Regions from separate parts of the Yoonia vestfoldensis genome, predicted to be linked through region 2. Evidence: riboswitches for the same ligand, from Rfam matches in the RefSeq annotation. Region 2 holds a riboswitch; each other region holds the start of a gene.
The links. Region 2 has a riboswitch for thiamine pyrophosphate ahead of thiD (bifunctional hydroxymethylpyrimidine kinase/phosphomethylpyrimidine kinase). Riboswitches for the same ligand answer to the same signal wherever they lie in the genome.

Region 1 (6,572 bases), 1.1 Mb from region 2:
CACCAAAAAGACCCCCGGCACCACCCGGCGCAGCATCGGCCATTCCAGCAAGCGGCCCACAGGCGCGTTCAGCGATGCGGCAAGGCGGAACTTTTCCGCCGGGATCGCCAGCCAGCCTTGCAGGATCAGCCGGATCGCCAGCGGCAGGTTGAAAAAGACATGCGCCAAAACCACGCCGTGAAAGCCGAAGATGCTGATCGCGGGCAGGCCAAGCCATGCAAGGGCGCTGTTGACCACGCCTGCGCGTCCGAACACCGCCAGCAAGCCGATCACCGCCACCACGACCGGCAACAGGAACGGCGCACCCATCAGCGTGATCAGCAAAGACCGCCCCCGAAACCGCCGCCGCGCAAGCGCGCGCGCGACGGGGATTGCCAGCAGCACACTCAGCCCTGCGGACACCAGCGCCTGCGTGACAGTAAACCGGATCGCGGCCCAATCGGCAGGCGACAGCCCGCGCTGCCATTCGGCGCGCCAGCCGACAGCGGCCAGCGTGCCAATGGTCAGCACCAGCACCAGCGCCGCCGCTGCGGCACCGGGCCAGCGCGGCGCTATTGCGACAGCGCGTTGCGCCATTCGTCCAGCGCCGTATCACGGATCGCTGCGGCATCCTCGGGCGACAGCAGCAGGGCCAGATCGGGGGTGATCAGCGTCTCGAACCCGGCGGGCAGGCCAGCCTCGGGGATCACGGCGGGATACATCCAATTGGTCGTCGGGATGATCGACTGGAACGCATCCGAGACCATGAAGGCCAGAAATTGATCCGCCAGTTCCGGCTGGTCGGTGCCGGCGACTTTGGCCGCGACCTCGACCTGCATGTAATGGCCTTCGTCAAAGGCCCAAGCGCGCTTGCTGTCATCCTCTTCCGCGATCAGGTGATAGGCGGGGGATGTGGTATAGGACAGGACGGCATCCGCCTCGCCCTCGAGGAACAAGCCATAAGCTTCGGACCAGCCCGGCGTGACGGTGACGATATTATCGGCCAGATCAGCCCACAGATCGGCGGCGCTGTCAGGATAGGCGGTCTTGACCCACATCAGCAGGCCCAGACCGGGGGTGGATGACCGGGGGTCCTGAATAACGATCCGGATATCGCTGTCGGCCAAGGCGCGCAGGGATGTCGGCGCTTCGGCACCGGCATTGCCGACAAAGGCGAAATAGCCCCAGTCGAAGGGCAGGAATTCAGGATCATCCCAGGTGATCGGCAAGTCCAGATCAGCGGTCACACCATGGGGTGCAAACAGGCCCGTTGCACGCGCGGCGGCGATCAGGTTGGTATCAAGGCCCAGCACGATATCAGCCTCGGTCCGTGGACCTTCCAACTGGAGCCGCGCCAGCAGCGCCGCACCATCACCAGTGCCGATGAATTGTAGATCACAGCCGCAAGTTTCCTCGAAGGCGGCCTCGATCGCGGGGCCGGGGCCCCAGTCGCTGACGAAGCTGTCATATGTCATCACTTGCAATACGGGGGTCTGCGCGACGGTGCCGCTGGCACAAAGCGCAAATCCCGCAACAAGTGGCAGATAAATGGATTTTTGCATTCTATCCTCCAAATGCGACGGGCGGATTGGGGGAATAGCGGGATTGCCATACCTTCCCTCCGCCGGTCCTAACCGGTTCAGGTTCAACGGGTCTGCAAACGCATCTCAGCCGGTAAAGGCACCCCGAGGTGGGGCGCAAGCTAGGGTGGAACGCGGCGGGGCGCAAGGGAAACCTCTTGAGCCTGCCCCCCCCGCCCGCTAGACCGATGCCAAACAGGGGTTTGCCATGTCCATCAACAGTTTCGGTCATTTGTTCCGCTTTACCACTTGGGGCGAAAGCCACGGGCCAGCGCTGGGTGCCACGGTCGATGGCTGCCCGCCCGGCGTGCCGCTGGACCCTGCGATGATCCAGCAATGGCTGGACAAACGCCGCCCCGGTCTGAACAAGAACACGACCCAACGCAATGAACCCGATGCGGTGGACATCCTGTCGGGTGTCTATGAGGGGCGCACCACCGGCACGCCCATTCAGCTGATGATCCGCAACACCGACCAGCGGTCCAAGGATTATGGCGATATCCTGAATACGTTCCGCCCCGGTCACGCCGATATCACCTATCACCAGAAATACGGGCTGCGCGATCCGCGCGGTGGCGGGCGGTCATCGGCGCGCGAAACCGCGTCACGGGTGGCGGCAGGCGGTGTGGCGCGCGAGGCGATCAAGGCGATTGCGCCAAATGTGCAGATCAAAGGCTACATGACCCAGATGGGCACCAAGCAGATCGACCGCACCCGGATGGATTGGGACCAGATCGACCAAAACGATTTCTTTTGTCCCGATGCGCAGGCCGCAGCGGAATGGAACGACTATCTGACATGGCTGCGCAAGGATGATCACAATTCGGTCGGCGCGATCATCGAGGTGGTGGCGCGCGGCGTGCCTGCGGGCATCGGCGCGCCGGTTTATGCCAAGCTCGACACGGATCTGGCCGCCGCGATGATGTCGATCAACGCCGTCAAAGGTGTCGAAATCGGTGAAGGCATGGCCGCCGCCGCGCTGACCGGGCGGGATAACGCGGATGAGATTTTCATGGGGCCGAACGGGCCGGAATATGCGTCCAATCATGCGGGCGGCATCCTTGGCGGGATCAGCACGGGGCAGGATATCGTCGTGCGCTTTGCGGTGAAACCGACCTCATCCATTCTGTCCCCGCGCAAGTCGATCATGATGGACGGCAGCCCGACCGAAGTCATCACCAAGGGCCGCCACGACCCCTGCGTCGGCATCCGCGCTGTGCCGGTGGGCGAGGCGATGATGGCCTGCGTGATCCTGGATCATTTGCTGCTGGATCGCGGCCAGACCGGCGGCGTGCGCGGTGTGATCGGGTAAGGTGGATCACGATCCACCTTACGTCTGTTTCGACAATTGCACCGCCAGAATACCCCCCGCGATAATCGCGACACCCAGTACATCCAGCGGCCCGATCTTTTCACCCAACAGGATCGCGGCCACAGCGACGCCCAGGAACGGGTTCAAAAAGTGAAAGGTCGATGCTTTGACCGCGCCGATCCGGCCAACCAACAAGAACCAGACCAGCGTCGCCGCCAGCCCCGGCACCAGCACGGTATAGCTAAAGGCCAGGATCAGCTGCCAGTTCCAGGTCACCTCTAGCGTTTCCAATGTCATGGCGGGTATCCACAGCAGCGCCGATCCGACCAGCATCTGCAAGCCCACGATCATCAGCACATTGCCGCCAGAGGATGCGCCCAGCACCGCCAGCGTGGCGATGGTCAGCGAAATCACCCCGATCACGCAGAGGATCAGGCCAAAGATATCGACCCCGCCCTGGATCCGCGCGCCCATGATCAGCACCACGCCAATCACCCCCGCCGATAGCCCTGCGATCCCCAAAGGGCGCACCCGCGTGCCAAAGACCACCCAACCAACCAGCGCCACCAGCAGCGGCATGGTCGAGGCGATGATCGCGGCCAAGGAGGCGGGAATCGTCTGCATCGCCACAAAGTTCAGCCCGAGGTAAAGCGCATTCTGGCAGATCCCAAAGACCAGCACCCCGGTCCATTGCCGCCGCGTCAGCCGCGCGGATTGCCCCAGCAGCCAAGCGATAACCACACCGATCAGACCGGAAATCAGGAACCGCAGCGCCAGTGCGGACAGCGGCGGCGCATATTCCACGATCACCCGCGCCGAGGTAAAGGCCGAGGACCACATGAACGCGAAGGCGAGGCCCATCAGAACCGCTTTGATATCCATGTCACCTCACGAGAAAAAGGGCCGCCTGTCGGGGCGACCCTTTCCTGATTTCGCATCCGGCACAAGGCCCGATAGCTTAGCCGTTGACGCTGTCTTTCAGGGCCTTGGCGATCGTCACTTTGACAACCTTGTCGGCTTCTTTCTTGATCTGCTCGCCGGTGGCAGGGTTGCGCACCATCCGCTCGGGGCGTTCGCGGCAATAGATCTTGCCGACGCCGGGCAGGGTGACAGCACCGCCGCCAGCCACTTCGGATGTGATGATGCCGGTCACGGCATCCAGCGCAGCGCCTGCTGCTTTTTTGTCCATGCCGGTCTGATCGGCAATTGCAGCAACCAGCTGCGCTTTGGTCATTGGTTTCGTCGCCATATTACTGGTCTCCCTCATTCGCCCCATCTGTAGGGCCTATTCCCCGCCCTTATAACGGTATGTTGTGGCACACCACAACGAATAGTGGCTCCTGACAAGGCAAAAACGCACTTTTCCACCGTTTTTTCTTGCGTCAGAGGAAAGCAGTCTCCTCGAAACTGCGTAATTTGCGGCTATGGATGCGTTCCAGCGGCATTTCGCGCAGCAATTCCATCGCGCGAATACCGATCATCAGATGCGCCGCAACCTGCGTTTTGTAGAAATCCGATGCCATGCCGGGCAATTTCAATTCACCATGCAGCGGTTTGTCGGAGACGCAAAGCAGGGTGCCATAAGGCACGCGGAACCGGAAACCATTGGCGGCAATCGTCGCGCTTTCCATATCCAGCGCGATAGCGCGCGATTGCGACAGCCGCTGCACCGGTCCCGCCTGTTCGCGCAATTCCCAGTTCCGGTTGTCGATGGTGGCAACGGTGCCAGTGCGCATGATGCGTTTCAGCTCGTAGCCTTCAAGCTGGGTGACATCCGCCACCGCCGTTTGCAGCGCGATCTGGATTTCCGCCAGCGCCGGGATCGGCACCCAGACCGGCAGATCATCATCCAGCACGTGATCTTCGCGCAGATACGCATGGGCCAGCACGAAATCGCCCAGCCGCTGCGAATTGCGCAGGCCCGCGCAATGACCCACCATCAGCCAGGCATGCGGGCGCAGCACGGCGATATGGTCGGTCGCGGTTTTCGCATTCGACGGGCCGACGCCGATATTGACCAGCGTGATCCCCGCGCCATTCGCGCGTTTGAGGTGATAGGTCGGCATCTGCGGCAGTTTCGCAGGCACCGGCAGCGGCGCGTCATGGGCCGTGATCTCGACATTGCCGGTGCTGACGAAACTCGTGTAGCCGCTGGCAGGATCGGCCAGCATCTTGCGGGCGAAAGCCTCGAATTCCTCGACATAGAACTGGTAATTGGTGAACAGCACATGGTTCTGGAAATGCTCGGGCGCGGTGGCCGTGTAATGCGCCAGACGCGCCAGCGAATAATCAATCCGCTGCGCGGTGAATGGCGCCAGCGGGTGCGCCCCGTCGGGATAGGTGAACCCCGCACCGTTGACGATGGCATCATGCGTGGTGCTCAGGTCCGGCACGTCGAAATTGTCGCGCAGGTTGAAATCCATCGACCCGTCCTGCGGCACGGTCACGCCCGGATCATTGGCCACCGCGAAATGCACGGGGATCACCGTGTCCGAAGTGCCGATCACCACGGGCACGCCGTGGCTTTTGAGCAAAAGGTCGATCTGCTGTTCCAGATAGCTTTGGAACAGGTCAGGGCGGGTGACGGTCGTGGCATAGGTGCCCGGTTCGGCGACATGGCCAAAGGACAGCCGGCTGTCCATCTTGGCATGGGTCGTCGTGGTCAGGCGGATTTCGGGATAGAAGGCGCGAAACCGTGTTTCCGGCTGGCCGTCCCGCAGGGCGGTGATAAAGTTCTCTGATAGAAACCCGACAGAAGCATCATAAATTTCGATCAAGCGCGCAACCGCCTTTTTCGGATCGGTAAAGGCCTTGGCTTGCGGCAGGTCAGGTGTCCGGATGACAACCTTTTGGGGAGCGTTCATGTATTTTCCTCGAACAGATCGGTAATTTCGAATTTCGTCACATCGACCAAGCCCAGATCAGAGATCCGCAACGCCGGTATGACAACCAGCGCCAGCAGCGAATGCTGCATATAGGCATTGTTCAGCGTGCAGCCGCAGGCGGCCATCGCGGCGACCATGGCATCGGCCGAGGCGGCGACCTCTGCCGCGGGGCTGTCGGACATCAGCCCCGCGATGGGCAATGCGACCAGCGCCAATTCGGCATCGTCTTTCCAGACGGTGACACCGCCGCCGACCTCGCCCAGCCGGTTCGCCGCCTTGGCCATCAGCGCGCGGTCGGTGCCGACGACGATCATATGGTGGCTGTCATGCGCCACGGTCGAGGCGATGGCCATCCGCCCCCTATAGCCAAAACCCGAAACAAAGCCGTTCACAACCTTACCCGTCGCGCGGTGCCGTTCGACAAGCGCGATCTGATAGGTATCGCCTTGTCCTTCGACCACACCATCGACCACGGGCAATTCGGCGGTCAGCGCCTCGGTCGGGGCCTGGTTTTCGACGACGCCGATGACTTTGGCGACGACGCTATTGGCCCCTTTCGGCGCGGGGACGGCGAAATCGGCGTGATCCAGCAGCTTGCCCATCCGCACCGTCTGACGCGCATCATCGGGCCAGTCGTAATGCGGGCAATCCACGGTGATCTTGCCGTTCAGCGCCACGGTCTTGCCGCGTGCAATCACGTGCTCGATCGGCAACGTGACAAGGTCAGAGGTCAGGATCACATCGGCGCGGCGGCCCGGCGTGATCGAGCCAAGCTCACGTTCCAGACCGAAATGGGTCGCGGTGTTGATCGTCGCC
Region 2 (6,572 bases):
ATCTCCGCGCCTCACCCGCGATCAATTGATCTGATCTTCAGTGATGACAGCAAAGAAAAACTCTTTGCCAATTACGAACTGCACGAGGTTGACCCCGAAGATGTCGACCTCATGGACAAATCGATCCTGGCCCAGGCACGTTATATCCTAGGGCAACCGCCACTTGCCCTTGAAACCGTGCAAACTATGACAAAACTGCGTTGCGTCTTTAATGTCGAAAGCAACCTGATCAACAACATGCCTTATACGCATCTGTTTGAACGCGGCATCCATGTCGTTACAACCGGTGCCGTCTTTTCTGAGCCCGTCGCAGAGATGGGTTTGGCGATGGCACTCACACTTGCACGCGATGTGGTCGAGGCGGATGTAGCCTTCCGCGAAGGGCGTGAGCTGTGGGGCGGGGATGGCAACCAAAATGCGACGCTGTTGTCGAATTCGCGCGTGGGAATCATCGGGTTCGGCGATTTGGGGCGAGCAATTGCAAAGCTCCTGCAAGGCTTCAGAGCCGAAATTTCGGCCTTCGACCCATGGCTGCCTCCGTCCCTACTGCGCGAAGCCGGTGTGATTCCCACTGATCTCGACACGATCTTGCGGACCAGCCAAACAATCTTTGTGGTGGCCTCTGTCACAAGCGAGAACAAGGGATTTCTGAATGCCGCGGCCTTTGCTCGGATGCCCCGCGGCACGCGCTTTATCCTTCTCAGTCGCGCTGATGTGGTAGAGTTTGATGACCTGATGGAGGCAGTACGTTCAGGTCACATTCTCGCAGCCAGTGATGTTTTCCCTGAAGAACCACTCGCTCCTGATCATCCGGTGCGTGGACTACGAGGTTTCCTGCGATCTGCGCACAGGGCAGGCGCCCTCGACATAGCATTTAAAAGGATGGGTGATATGGTTTTGGAAGACATGGCGCTGCTGGACAAGGGTCTGCCGCCCATGCGTTGCAAACGCGCAGAGCGAGAGACAGTCTCACGCATGCGGTCACGCCCGGTCGAAAAGAGCTAGATGCGCGTCACGGTAGGGCACTACCGAGTGTTTATGTTGCTTGCAGGCACGGTGTTAGGTGTTCAATCCTGACATCGGACGGATCGGATTTGGGTAGAATCGATCTGGCTATGATATCCTGCGCTGCCGCTTGCCCTCCAGCATGGGATGGCTGGCGATCAACTGACCATCTTCGAAGATGCGCACCGCGGCGGGATGGTTCTGGACTTCGACAATTCGGCGGCGTGCAGTGTCAGGCACGCTGTAGAAATTGCCCCCCACAGAAACCATGCCTTCATGACTGATGCGGCGCTCGACAGTGAGAACAGCCTCATATGGGTGCGCAGGCAAAGCCAGCAAATGCGGTCGTTCTTCGGCGAAGTGTTCATCGACAATCCGCTGTGTTGTCGCATGGATGCGTTGATTGGCAATTGTGGGGTCTGCTCCGGCTGAGTGCAGAATGGCACCATATATGAAATAAGTGCAACAAATGCATTAAATGCAAACATTTTTATTCACGTCCTACTGGCGCGCCGGTTATTGAGTGCACCTCTGCCGTCAACAAGATCGGCGTAGTCTGCCGCGGCCTTCAGTTCGTCGCCCGCCACATCCGATATCGTCCCTGCCCGGTGAGCTCGCGGACCAGACCGCGCGTTTCCATCCAAGTAAGGTTGCGCTGAACGGCGGCGCGGCTGGTGCCAGTCATGGTCTCCGCCATCGGAGCGGACACGAGCGGCCATTCCGTCAGCACAGTGCGTAAGGCCGGGGGCGTCCTGCCAGAGAGTGGGGTCATCTCGGTTTCTGCCCGCGCTGACCATGCCTCGATATCGTCGAGGTGCCGCATTGCGGTCAGGCAGGCGGTCTCCATCCCGCCGAGCTATCGCGTCGCCCTTAAATCTGACAATATTGCTTGCCCTTAACAGTGATATTTTCCAGTCAAACGACGAAACTTTTCTGTTTTTATGCAACCAGCTACGCGACTGTGCGCGATACTTGAACTGCGACTTCTATTGATTTTGAGGGTAGGGAGTCCGTCCTACTTCTTCCATCATCTTTCCATGAAAGACCGCGGCAGGTCTTTTCCACCCGGAACACATTCTGAGCGTATCGATGAATCGGTCACAGATCATCCCAATCTCCCAATCCTTGACAGCGCCCCTTCAGGCCAATCGGCTTGACACGTGGTGCTCTGGGACATAGCTTTTCCTTATCCGTTGGGGTGCCGTAAAGGCTGAGAGGCGAAAGCTGACCCATCGAACCTGATCCGGGTCATGCCGGCGGAGGGAACGGAGCAAAGCTGTGGCAATCGCAGCCTATCGTACACCGTATCCTTGTGCTTTTGGCCCTTGTTTTGAATGGGGGCTCATGTGGCTTTTCAGGCGTTGACGATTGCTGGATCCGATAGTGGCGGAGGTGCCGGTATTCAGGCCGACCTCAAGGCATTCAGTGCCTTGGGTGTCTATGGCACCAGCGTCCTGACCGCGATCACTGCGCAAAACACTCGAGCTGTCACAGCGGTGACGATGGTGGCACCTGTGGTGATCCGGGCGCAGATGGACGCGGTCTTTGACGATCTGGCGATCGGAGCAATCAAGGTGGGTATGCTGGGCGGGCCGGATGCGATCGCCGCTGTTGTCGATGGTCTGGCAGGGCACACTGCGCCGGTCGTTCTTGATCCAGTGATGGTGGCGAAATCCGGCGACGCACTCTTGGCCGATGATGCAGTCGCGGTGCTGCGCGCACAAATGCTGCCGCGCGCAGATCTGCTGACCCCGAACCTGCCCGAAGCGGCACGCTTGCTCGACACGACCGAGGCTGTCGATGAAGCCTCAATGCTGGAACAGGGTCGTGCGCTCCTGACGCTAGGTCCGCGGGCGGTGTTGATGAAAGGCGGGCATGCCAGCGAGGCGCATTGCGTAGATTTGCTGGTCACGCCCGAGGCCGTGCTCCGACTGACGGCCTCGCGCAATCCCACGCGAAACACTCATGGTACAGGCTGCACCCTGTCGGCGGCCATCGCGGCGGGCCTTGCACGCGGTCTGTCCCTGTCCGATGCCGTAAAATCCGCGCATGCCTATCTGCAAGGGGCCATTGCGGCGGCTGACCGTTTGAACATCGGCCATGGGCATGGCCCCGTGCACCACTTCCACGCGATCTGGCCCCATGAATGATGTGACGATCATTGGCGCAGGCGTCGCAGGCCTTTGGGCGGCACGGTCCTGTCTGGCGCGCGGTCTGCATCCCCGCCTCATCGACCGGGGTGGGGCGCCCGGGCCGCATGGCTGTTCGTGGTGGGCTGGCGGTATGTTGGCCCCCGAGTGTGAAGGTACAACGGCTGAGCGTCAGGTGGTGACCCACGGGCGACTGGCGGCGTCCCTTTGGGCGGATGTGACCCACGTGACCAAAAATGGCACGCTCGTCCTCGCGCCAGAACGCGACAGAAGTGAGCTGGACCGTTTTGCCTCACGGACGGATGGCCATACCCTTTGCGATGCGGCCGCGATTGCGGCGCTAGAGCCCGATCTTGCGAAACAGCACCGGCGTGGGCTGTTCTTTGCCTCAGAGGCGCATCTCGACCCGCGTCTGGCCCTAGCGGATCTGACGCAGTCCCTGTCAGATGCTGGCGTTGTGGTTGAAACCGGCACGGTCGAGCCTTCGGCCCTGAGGGGTCAAGTGGTTGATTGCCGCGGTTTGTCAGCGCAGGCCGATGTGCCGGGGCTGCGCGGTGTGCGTGGCGAAATGATCGTTTTGCGCTCGGATGAAATCACGCTGTCGCGGCCCATCCGGCTGCTGCATCCGCGCCACCCGCTCTATGTGGTACCCCGCGCTAAAGGCGTGTTCATGCTGGGTGCTACGCAGATTGAGAGTGCCGCGCGCGGGTCCATTACGATGCGCTCAGCGCTGGAGCTTTTGTCTGCGGCCTATGCGCTGGACCCGCGCTTTGCTGAGGCCGAAATCGTGGAAATGGGTGCTGATCTGCGCCCCGCATTTGCTGATCACGTGCCGAAAATACTGCGAAAAGGCAGGGTTCTGTACCTCAACGGCCTGTTTCGACATGGGTTCCTGCTCGCACCTGCCTTGGCAGAGCAAGCGGCGGAATATCTTTTTACGGGCAAGACCGGAGATTTGTTTGATGCAGATTGAAGTCAACGGCGACCAGCATGATGTCGCGGCAAAGACCGTGACCGAAGCGCTTGCGGAGCTGGGATGGGGCGGCGCGCGCGTTGCCACTGCGCTCAACGGCACGTTCCTGCCTGCGACGGCGCGCGATGCCACCGCGCTTTCCACAGGCGACAGGCTCGAAGTTTTGACAGCGATGCAGGGGGGCTGAGGCATGCGTGATTTCTATGGCATAGAGTTAAAGACGCCGATGATGCTGGGCACGGCCCGCTATCCCTCGCCGGCCGTTATGGAGGCCGCGTTCCACAGCAGCGGCGCATCGGTGGCAACCGTGTCCTTACGGCGCGAACAGGGGGCGGGCCAAGCGTTCTGGGACATGGTGCGCGGTCTTGGCGTGCATCTGCTGCCTAATACCGCCGGCTGCCATTCGTCGCGCGAGGCGATCACCACCGCGCAGATGGCCCGCGAGTATTTCCAGACCGACTGGATCAAGCTTGAGGTGATCGGCAATGCTGACACGTTGCAACCGGATCCTTTCGGTCTGCTGGACGCTGCTGAGGTGCTCTGCGCCGATGGTTTCAAGGTATTCCCCTACACCACCGAAGATCAGGTGCTGGCCGCACGGCTGATCGATGCGGGCTGCCGGGTTCTGATGCCTTGGGGCGCGCCTATCGGTTCGGGGATGGGTCTGAACAGTATCTACGGCTTGCGCACCTTGCGCGCGGCCTTTCCCGACGTCGCCATGGTGATTGACGCGGGTCTTGGCCTGCCCAGCCATGCAGCGCAGGCCATGGAACTTGGATTTGACGCGATCCTGCTGAACACCGCCGTAGCGGAGGCTGACAATCCAGCGGCCATGGCGCGTGCCTTTGCAATGGCAGCGCAGGCAGGCGCTTTGGCGGCAGCCTCTGGCCCCATGGGCATGCGCGACATGGCCGTGCCGTCAACGCCCTTGGTCGGAAAGGCATGGCTATGACATTGCCCCGTTTCTATCCCGTATTCGACAGCGCCGATTGGGTGGTGCGGGCGGTTCCGCTCGGAGTTCGGCTGGTACAGCTGCGCATCAAAGAGCGGCAGGATGACGACCTGCGCGCCGAAATCCAGACTGCACTGGCCTGTTGTCGACAACATGGTGCGGCGCTGGTGATCAACGATCACTGGCAGTTGGCGATCGAACTGGGGGCTGATTGGTTGCATCTGGGGCAAGAGGATCTGGACACCGCCGATATCGCCGCGATCCGCCGCGCGGGCCTCAAGCTGGGGGTGTCGACCCATGACCACACGGAACTGGACCGCGCATTGGCTCTGGCCCCGGAATATATCGCCTTGGGTCCAGTCTATCCGACGATCCTGAAAAAGATGAAATGGACCGAACAGGGTCTTGACCGGTTGACCGAATGGAAAGGCCTCGTGGGGGATATCCCCCTCTGTGCCATCGGGGGCATGTCGGTGGAACGCGCCGCCGGGGCCTATGCTGCGGGTGCGGATATGGTAGCGGCAGTGACCGACATCACCCTGAATGCCGACCCCGATACACGCATCTGCGCCTGGCTGAAGGCCGCGGCATGAACCGCTATGCCCGCCAGACCGCCCTGCCTGATGTGGGCGCCGAAGGACAGGCGCGCTTGCAGGGTGCCCATGTTCTGGTTGCAGGGGCTGGGGGCCTTGGCGCGCCAGTCATGCAGTACCTTGTGGGTGCGGGGATTGGTACGATCACCCTGATCGACGGGGACATAGTGAGTGAGAGCAATCTGCACCGTCAGCCGCTTTACAGGATGCGAGACATCGGCCAACCCAAGGCACAGGCCGCCGCAACCGCACTGGCTGCTCTCAACCCCGAGGTCACGATCCAACCGCTGGTCGACTGGCTTACACCGGCCAATGCGCCCACTTTGGTGGATCAGGCCGATGTGGTGCTGGATTGCGCCGATACATTCGCGGCCAGTTTTACCCTTTCGGATGCCGCGTCTGCTGCGGGTAAACCCCTGATTTCAGCCTCGGCGCTTGGCCTTTCGGGGTATGTGGGCGGCTTTTGTGCCTCGGCACCCTCGTTGCGCGCTGTCTTCCCCGACTTGCCCCAGACTGCTGCCACCTGTGCGACCGCAGGCGTTCTGGGCCCGGTTGTAGCGATGATGGGGGCGCTGCAGGCCCAGATGGCACTGTCGGTTTTGCTGGGGTCCACACCCTCGCCCTTGGGCCAGATGATGATACTGGACGCCGCAAGCTGGCGCATGTCGGGCTTTCGGTTCGACGGCACCCCGGAGCCCGAAAACGCAGTGTCCTTCCTTGCAGCGAGCCAAATTTCGGCCGGCGACCTCGTCATCGATCTGCGCAGTGAAGTCCTTGCCCCATTTCTCGATACCGCGCTGCACCTGCCGCCCGATGCGTTGCCGGATCTCGCATTGCCGCCCGAGAGCACGCGCATCGTGCTGGCCTGCCGCACCGGCCTGCGCGCCCATCACGCAGGT
Region 3 (6,572 bases), 490 kb from region 2:
ATCGCCTCGGTGCTGGCGGTGGCCACGGCATTTCCGTTCACCTATCTTCTGACCCGCCAGTCACGGCGCGCGCAAAGCTGCTGGCTGGTGTTCATACTTGCCAGCCTGTCCTTGTCCGAAGTGTTCATCGTCATGGGCTGGGACGTGCTGTTGTCCAACCGGTCGGGCCTGCCGATGCTGTTCGAGGTTTCGGGCGCGACCGATTGGCTGAAACGCACCGGCTGGTTCGAGGTGTTGCGCGAATGGGGGCTGGCCAATCCGCGCAATGTGAAATTCAAGACATCCGAATTCGCAACGATCCTGACCATGTCCTATCTGGTCTGGCCCTATGCGGTGATCCTGCTTTATCCCGCCCTGTCACGCCTTGACCCCAGCCTGACCGAGGCCGCGCGCACCATGGGTGCAGGCCCTGCAAAGGTGATGACATCGGTGATCCTGCCCTCGGTGAAACTGCCGCTAATCGGGTCCATGCTGTTGTTGTTCGTGTTCCTGCTGGGCAGCTATGTCACAATCGTCGTCTTCGCCGAACCCGCCAAGCAGACAACCGCCGTCGCTGTCTATGAAAGCGTGCGGGGGGCGACGCTGGACGCACCCTTCGGGGCGGCGCAGGCGGTGGTCCTGCTGGTCACGGCGGCGCTGTTTCTGGTGCTGGCGCAATGGCTGACCAAAAGATCGGAGGCCCGCTGATGCGCCGCACCATGGGCCACATCTTCATGGCGCTGTCAGGGCTGGTGCTGGCCTTGCCGATCATCGTGGTGGCGGGGGCATCGCTGAACGGCGGGCGCACCATGCTGTTCCCGCCCGAAGACCCCAATTTCGCGCGTTTCGTGGAATTCTTCATCACCGAAACGATCTGGGTCCGCGCCTTGCGCAATTCGCTGATCGTGGCTTTCGGGTCGGCCACGCTGGCCGTGTTGCTGGCATGGCCGCTGGCCTATCTGCTTTGGGCCAAGGGCAGCAAGGCGTCCAAGATGCTGGCAGGGCTGGGGTCGCTGCCATTTGCCTTGCCGCCCATCGTCTTTGGCGTGGGGTTGGGGTTCATGTGGGCCTTCATGGGTAGTCTGGGGGCGATCTGGGTCGGCATCGTCAGCCATGCGACGCTGTTTCTGGCGCTGCCTTTGGTCACCATCTCTATCGGGTTGCAATCCATCGACCGCGCGCATCTGGACGCCGCCGCCACCATGGGCGCGACAGAGGCGGTGACCTTCCGCACCGTGATTTTACCGCAAACCTTGCCCTATTCGATCTCGGGGTTCTTTTTTGCGCTGGTGCTCAGCTTTAACGAATTCATCGTGATGTTCTTCGTCTCGGCCTCGGCCTATGCGACGGTCACGCTGCAGATCTTCAATTCCTTGCGCAACGGCTACACCCCCACGATGGCGGTGGCGGCTGTGCTGTTCATCACCGTGTCTATCGCCGTCTTTTCCGCCGTCGCCCGTTGGGGCGATCTGCCGCGTCTGATGGGCGCGGATCAATCCCGCAATTAAAGGAGGTTTCACCATGCCACGCCAACCCATGCTTGTCGGTCAGCCCGTGCTGATCGTCGTCGATATCCAGAAATCCGCCTTCATGGATCACAAGGCGGGCATTCCCGTCATGCCCGGCTATCGCGCCAATGTCGAACGCGCGCGCCGCGTTGTGGATGCTGCCCATGACGCGGGTATTCCGGTCGTGTTCATTCAGGAAATCCACCGCCGCGACATGGTCGATTATGGCCGCGAACTGGACGGGACCGAGGATGTGCATTGCATGGACGGCGAACCCGGCACCCCCGTCGCGTTTGAGGAAATGGGCCGCCAGCCCGGCGATTACTTCATCCACAAACGCCGCTATTCGGCGTTTTACGGGACAGAGCTGGAAATCCTGCTGAAAGGGCTGAAGGCGCAGACGCTGATCCTGATCGGCGGGCTGACCGATGTCTGCGTGCATTACACTTTCGCGGACGGGCATCAGGGCGATTATTATTGCCGCGTTGTGGGTGATTGCGTCGGCGGGTCATCCACGGATGCGCATGAGGCGTCGCTCAAAGCGATGGAATATCTGCAAACCGGTGCTGTCGTGACCGCCGACCAGATCACTGCTGAACTGGGCCGCTTGCAGGTGGCCGCTGCGTGATCACCGCCGCCGATCTGCAAGGCCATTGGCGGCGCGACTGGATCAGGGCGCCGGATTTCGAGGATACGACAACCCGCGTGCATTGGTTGCAGGCGGGGGCCTTGTTCGCTGATCTGCGGGTGCCTGCCGATCTGCCTGCGTTGCAGGGCGGCTGCCTTGCCGATCTGGACGCGGCGGTGCTGCAATCCTTGCTGCGGATCGAGGGTTTCGCGGGCGAGATCACCGTGACCGACAGCCAATGCACATGGCACCGCGCGATCAATTGGCAAGGTGCTTTAGCCCGCCCCGATGTGGGGGCGATGTGGCGCGATGGCGATGTGTTGATCGAGGATGGCGTCCATGCCGATTACCGCGAGGCTTGGCTCCCCCAGCCCACCGCCCCGCTGCGCGGCCATCGCATCGCTTGGGGGGATATGACAGGCGTGCTAGTCGAAAACGATGATCGGTTCCTGCTTGCCATCGGACCCGCACCCATGGACCGGTCGCTGCGCGACACCTTTACCAGCTTTTATGCGCTGGGCACTTGGGACGGCGCGCAGGGCATCGCCGAACTGGCCACCGATCCTTTTGCCATGGGCACAGCCGTTCTGGACCGCGCGCAGGGCCGTTTCATCTGGCACGCGCCCTTGTTTACCGGCGGTATTGAAACCCGCCCTTTGATGAAAGTCTGCTGACATGCCGCTTCCCGTTGCCGAAAACTGGTTCACCGCAAAACAGGTCGGCCCCGATGTGACGCTGATCCTGGAACCGCATGTCCATGTGCTGGAACAGGCGAACATGTTTCTGGTCCAAGGCCGCGACCGTGACATGATCCTTGATACCGGTATGGGGATCGTGCCCTTGCGCCCGTTCCTCGATACGTTGCGCGCCGATCCGGACAAGGACATCATCTGCGTGTCGTCCCACACCCATATCGACCATATCGGCGGGGTGCATGAATTTGCCACCCGTCTGGTGCATCCGACCGAGGCCGCAGAGATGGCGGCACCCTCTGGTCTGAAATCGCTTTACCGCGACGACATGCCCGCGCGGCTGATCCAGACGTTTCTGGACGCAGGCTATCCGCCCTTGGATGAGGTGTTGATCGACGCGCTGCCCTATGCGGGCTATGACCCGCGATCCTATGTGCTGCGCGGCGCGCCTGCGACGGGCTTGCTTGACGAAGGCGACAGCGTCGATCTGGGTGATCATCTCTATGAGGTGATCCACCTGCCCGGTCATTCGCCCGGCGGCATCGGATTATATGAACGCGCCACAGGTGTCCTGTTCGCAGGCGATGCGATCTATGATGGCCCGCTGATCTATGACGGGCCGGGCATGTCGGTGCCGGATTATCTGGATACATTCGCCAAATTGCGCGCGCTGGATATCGCGCTGGTGCATGGCGGCCATGACCCAAGCTTTGGTCCGGACCGGCTGGACCAGATCATGGCAAAGTACGAGGCGATCTGGCGGGGGTGACCACCCCACCCTTGACACGCCATCCCCACCCGATACGTTCCGCATCACGACAGGGGCGTCCGCAATCGCGGGCTGAGAAGCACCCTTTGAACCTGAACCAGATCATGCTGGCGTAGGGAGTCCGTGAATGGCCAAGCCCCGCTTGTGGGCTGTTCCGTTCCCTGACCCCCGATGCCAAGGGGGACCAAGATGAACGACACGGGCCGTTACCTTGACCGGATGCGCAGCACTGCGCCGCTTATCCATAACATCACCAACTATGTCGCCATGAACATCATGGCCAATGTGCTGCTGGCCGCAGGTGCCGCCCCCGCGATGGTCCATGCCCGCGAGGAAGTGGGCGACTTCGCCGCGCTGTCGCAGGCGCTGACCGTCAATATCGGCACGCTCGACCCCGCCTGGGCCGAGGCGATGGCAACGGCGGCACAGGTCATGCAGCAGGCGGGCCGCCCTTGGGTGCTGGACCCTGTGGGTGTCGGTGCCACGCGGTTCCGGCAGGATGTCTGCGCGCAGCTATTGGCGCTGCGGCCAAGCGTCATCCGTGGCAATGCCTCTGAGGTGCTGGCGCTGGCGGGTCTGTCCGCTGGCGGGCGCGGGCCAGAGACGACCGACACGGTTGACGCCGCCGAAGCCGCAGCAGCCGATCTGGCGCAGCGTATGGGCGGGGTGGTCGCGGTGTCCGGTCCGGTCGATTACATCACCGATGGCAAGACCGCCTATCGTGTCGCCAATGGTCATCCGATGATGACGCGGGTGACCGCCCTTGGCTGTTCGCTGAACGGCGTGATCGGGGCCTTTGCCGTGGGCCAGCCTGTGCTGGAAGCGACCGTCGCAGCACTGGCCTATTACGGGCTGGCCGGTGAACAGGCGGCAGCAACCGCCATAGGGCCGGGGGCTTTTGGAGCGGCATTTCTGGACCGGCTATATGCGATCACGCCCGAGGATCTGACCGCAGGCGCAATGGTCACCCCCGCATGATGGGGCCGGTCTATGTGGTCACTGACGCGCAGGCACCCTTGCCGGTGATCGCCCAGATCCGCGCGGCGGCGCTGGGCGGGGCGTCCCTGATCCAGCTGCGCGACAAGACCGCCAGCGACGCTGATCTGGCGGCGCTGATCGCCAATGTCCTGCCGATGGTCACCGCACAGGGTGCGCGGCTGATCATCAACGACCGTGTCGATCTGGCGATCCGCACCGGCGTGCATGGCCTGCATATCGGGCAGGGCGACGGCGATCCGGCGCTGATCCGCGCGCGCATCGGCGCGGCTATGCTGCTGGGTCTCTCGGTCGAGGCAGAGGCGCATCTGCCGCATATCTCCGCCGGTGTCGATTACCTCGGCGTCGGGCCGGTTCGCGCCACGCCCAGCAAACCCGACCACGCCCCGCCTATCGGCTTTGACGGGCTGGCGCGGATCATCGGCGGCACATCGCTGCCCTGCTACGCCATCGGCGGGCTGAAAGAGGATGACGCCGTGGCGGTCAAGGCGGCGGGGGCCATCGGTATGGCCGTCGTCAGCGCCGTGACCCGCACCGCCGATCCGCAGGCCGCGACCCGCGCGCTGGTCAAGGCATGGAGGCAAGCATGATCCCCAATATCCTGTCCATCGCGGGGTCCGACCCTTCGGGCGGTGCTGGTATTCAGGCCGATATCAAGGCGATTTCGGCCAATGGCGGTTATGCCATGGCCGCGATCACCGCGCTGACGGCGCAGAATACCCAAGCCGTGACAGCCGTGCAGATGATTGCGCCTGACATGGTGGCAGCGCAGATTGCCGCGATCCGTGCCGATATCCGTATTGATGCCGTCAAGATCGGGATGCTGGGCGATGCCGCGATCATCCGCGCGGTGTCAGATGCCTTGCAGGGGGTGGATGCGCCCATCGTGCTGGACCCGGTGATGGTCGCCAAAAGCGGGGACCGATTGCTACAGGCCGAGGCTGTCACGGCCCTGCGCGCCATGCTGCCGCTGGCCGCTGTCATCACCCCCAACCTGCCCGAAGCCGCCGATCTGCTGGACCAGCCAGAGGCGAGCACCCGCGACCAGATGCCGGCGCAGGCCTTGGCGCTGCTGGCGCTGGGGCCGCGTGCGGTGCTGCTCAAAGGCGGGCATCTGGCGGGGGATGATTGCCCTGACCTGCTGGCCGATGCAGGCGGCATGACATGGCTGGCAGGCATGCGCCACGGCACGCGCAACACGCATGGCACGGGCTGCACCCTGTCCTCGGCGCTGGCCACCTTTCTGGGGCGGGGCCTGCCGCTGGCACAGGCGGCGGAGCAGGCCAAAGCTTTCGTCGCCCGTGCCATCGCCGGTGCCGATGCGCTGTCCGTGGGGCTGGGACATGGCCCGACCCACCATTTTCACGCCTATTTCAAAGGATAAGACGATGACCCGTAATATTTCCGACCTGACTGTCCTGATCACCGGCGCCGGGCGCGGCCTTGGCGCTGCCATCGCGCGCAGTTTCGCGCAGCAAGGCGCGCAGGTCGCGATCAACTATCGCCACAGCCGCGACAGCGCCGCGGCGTTGGTGGCAGAACTTGGCCCGCGCACAGCGGCGTTTCACGCCGATGTCACCGATCCCGCGCAGGTCAGCGCGATGGTCGCGGCCATCACCGACCGCTTTGGCGCGCCTGATGTGCTGGTGCATAATGCGCTGGCCGATTTCAGTTTCAACGGCGATGCGCGCAAGAGGCTGGACCAGATGCATTGGGCCGATATCGCCCAGCAGGCGCAAACGGCAGTGGGCGGGGCGCTGCATTGCCTGCACGCCTTGCAGCCGCATTTCGCAGCGCAAGGGTTCGGGCGGGTCATCCTGATCGGCACCAATCTGATGCAGAACCCTGTCGTGCCCTATCACGACTATACGGCCGCCAAAGGCGCTTTGCTCGCATTGACCCGCACGGCGGCCAAGGAGCTTGGCCCGCTGGGCGTGACGGTCAACATGGTCTCGGGTGGCCTTTTGCGCAGCACCGATGCCAGCGCCGCCACGCCCGAG

Region 1: it holds a riboswitch for thiamine pyrophosphate, as region 2 does, so the genes downstream of both, thiB (thiamine ABC transporter substrate binding subunit) here and thiD (bifunctional hydroxymethylpyrimidine kinase/phosphomethylpyrimidine kinase) in region 2, are expected to answer to the same signal.
Region 3: it holds a riboswitch for thiamine pyrophosphate, as region 2 does, so the genes downstream of both, thiM (hydroxyethylthiazole kinase) here and thiD (bifunctional hydroxymethylpyrimidine kinase/phosphomethylpyrimidine kinase) in region 2, are expected to answer to the same signal.

What each region holds. Positions count from the first base shown of each region.
Region 1 covers NZ_CP021431.1:3,596,833-3,603,404, reverse strand. The annotation lists gene LOKVESSMR4R_RS18050 (ABC transporter permease subunit) at 1-576, opposite strand, end outside; gene thiB (thiamine ABC transporter substrate binding subunit) at 552-1,541, opposite strand; TPP riboswitch at 1,579-1,677, opposite strand; gene aroC (chorismate synthase) at 1,768-2,871, shown strand; gene LOKVESSMR4R_RS18035 (DMT family transporter) at 2,890-3,753, opposite strand; gene LOKVESSMR4R_RS18030 (HU family DNA-binding protein) at 3,830-4,120, opposite strand; gene LOKVESSMR4R_RS18025 (AMP nucleosidase) at 4,254-5,735, opposite strand; gene LOKVESSMR4R_RS18020 (adenine deaminase) at 5,732-6,572, opposite strand, start outside.
Region 2 covers NZ_CP021431.1:2,481,512-2,488,083, reverse strand. The annotation lists gene LOKVESSMR4R_RS12430 (hydroxyacid dehydrogenase) at 1-1,005, shown strand, start outside; partial or broken gene LOKVESSMR4R_RS20590 (Mu transposase domain-containing protein) at 1,117-1,416, opposite strand; partial or broken gene LOKVESSMR4R_RS12420 (helix-turn-helix domain-containing protein) at 1,574-1,861, opposite strand; TPP riboswitch at 2,190-2,287, shown strand; gene thiD (bifunctional hydroxymethylpyrimidine kinase/phosphomethylpyrimidine kinase) at 2,352-3,155, shown strand; gene LOKVESSMR4R_RS12405 (FAD-dependent oxidoreductase) at 3,148-4,128, shown strand; gene thiS (sulfur carrier protein ThiS) at 4,118-4,315, shown strand; gene LOKVESSMR4R_RS12395 (thiazole synthase) at 4,319-5,080, shown strand; gene LOKVESSMR4R_RS12390 (thiamine phosphate synthase) at 5,077-5,673, shown strand; gene LOKVESSMR4R_RS12385 (HesA/MoeB/ThiF family protein) at 5,670-6,572, shown strand, end outside.
Region 3 covers NZ_CP021431.1:2,976,482-2,983,053, reverse strand. The annotation lists gene LOKVESSMR4R_RS14970 (ABC transporter permease) at 1-687, shown strand, start outside; gene LOKVESSMR4R_RS14965 (ABC transporter permease) at 687-1,487, shown strand; gene LOKVESSMR4R_RS14960 (cysteine hydrolase family protein) at 1,501-2,115, shown strand; gene LOKVESSMR4R_RS14955 (hypothetical protein) at 2,112-2,789, shown strand; gene LOKVESSMR4R_RS14950 (MBL fold metallo-hydrolase) at 2,791-3,576, shown strand; TPP riboswitch at 3,618-3,712, shown strand; gene thiM (hydroxyethylthiazole kinase) at 3,766-4,554, shown strand; gene thiE (thiamine phosphate synthase) at 4,551-5,162, shown strand; gene thiD (bifunctional hydroxymethylpyrimidine kinase/phosphomethylpyrimidine kinase) at 5,159-5,956, shown strand; gene LOKVESSMR4R_RS14930 (3-oxoacyl-ACP reductase) at 5,961-6,572, shown strand, end outside.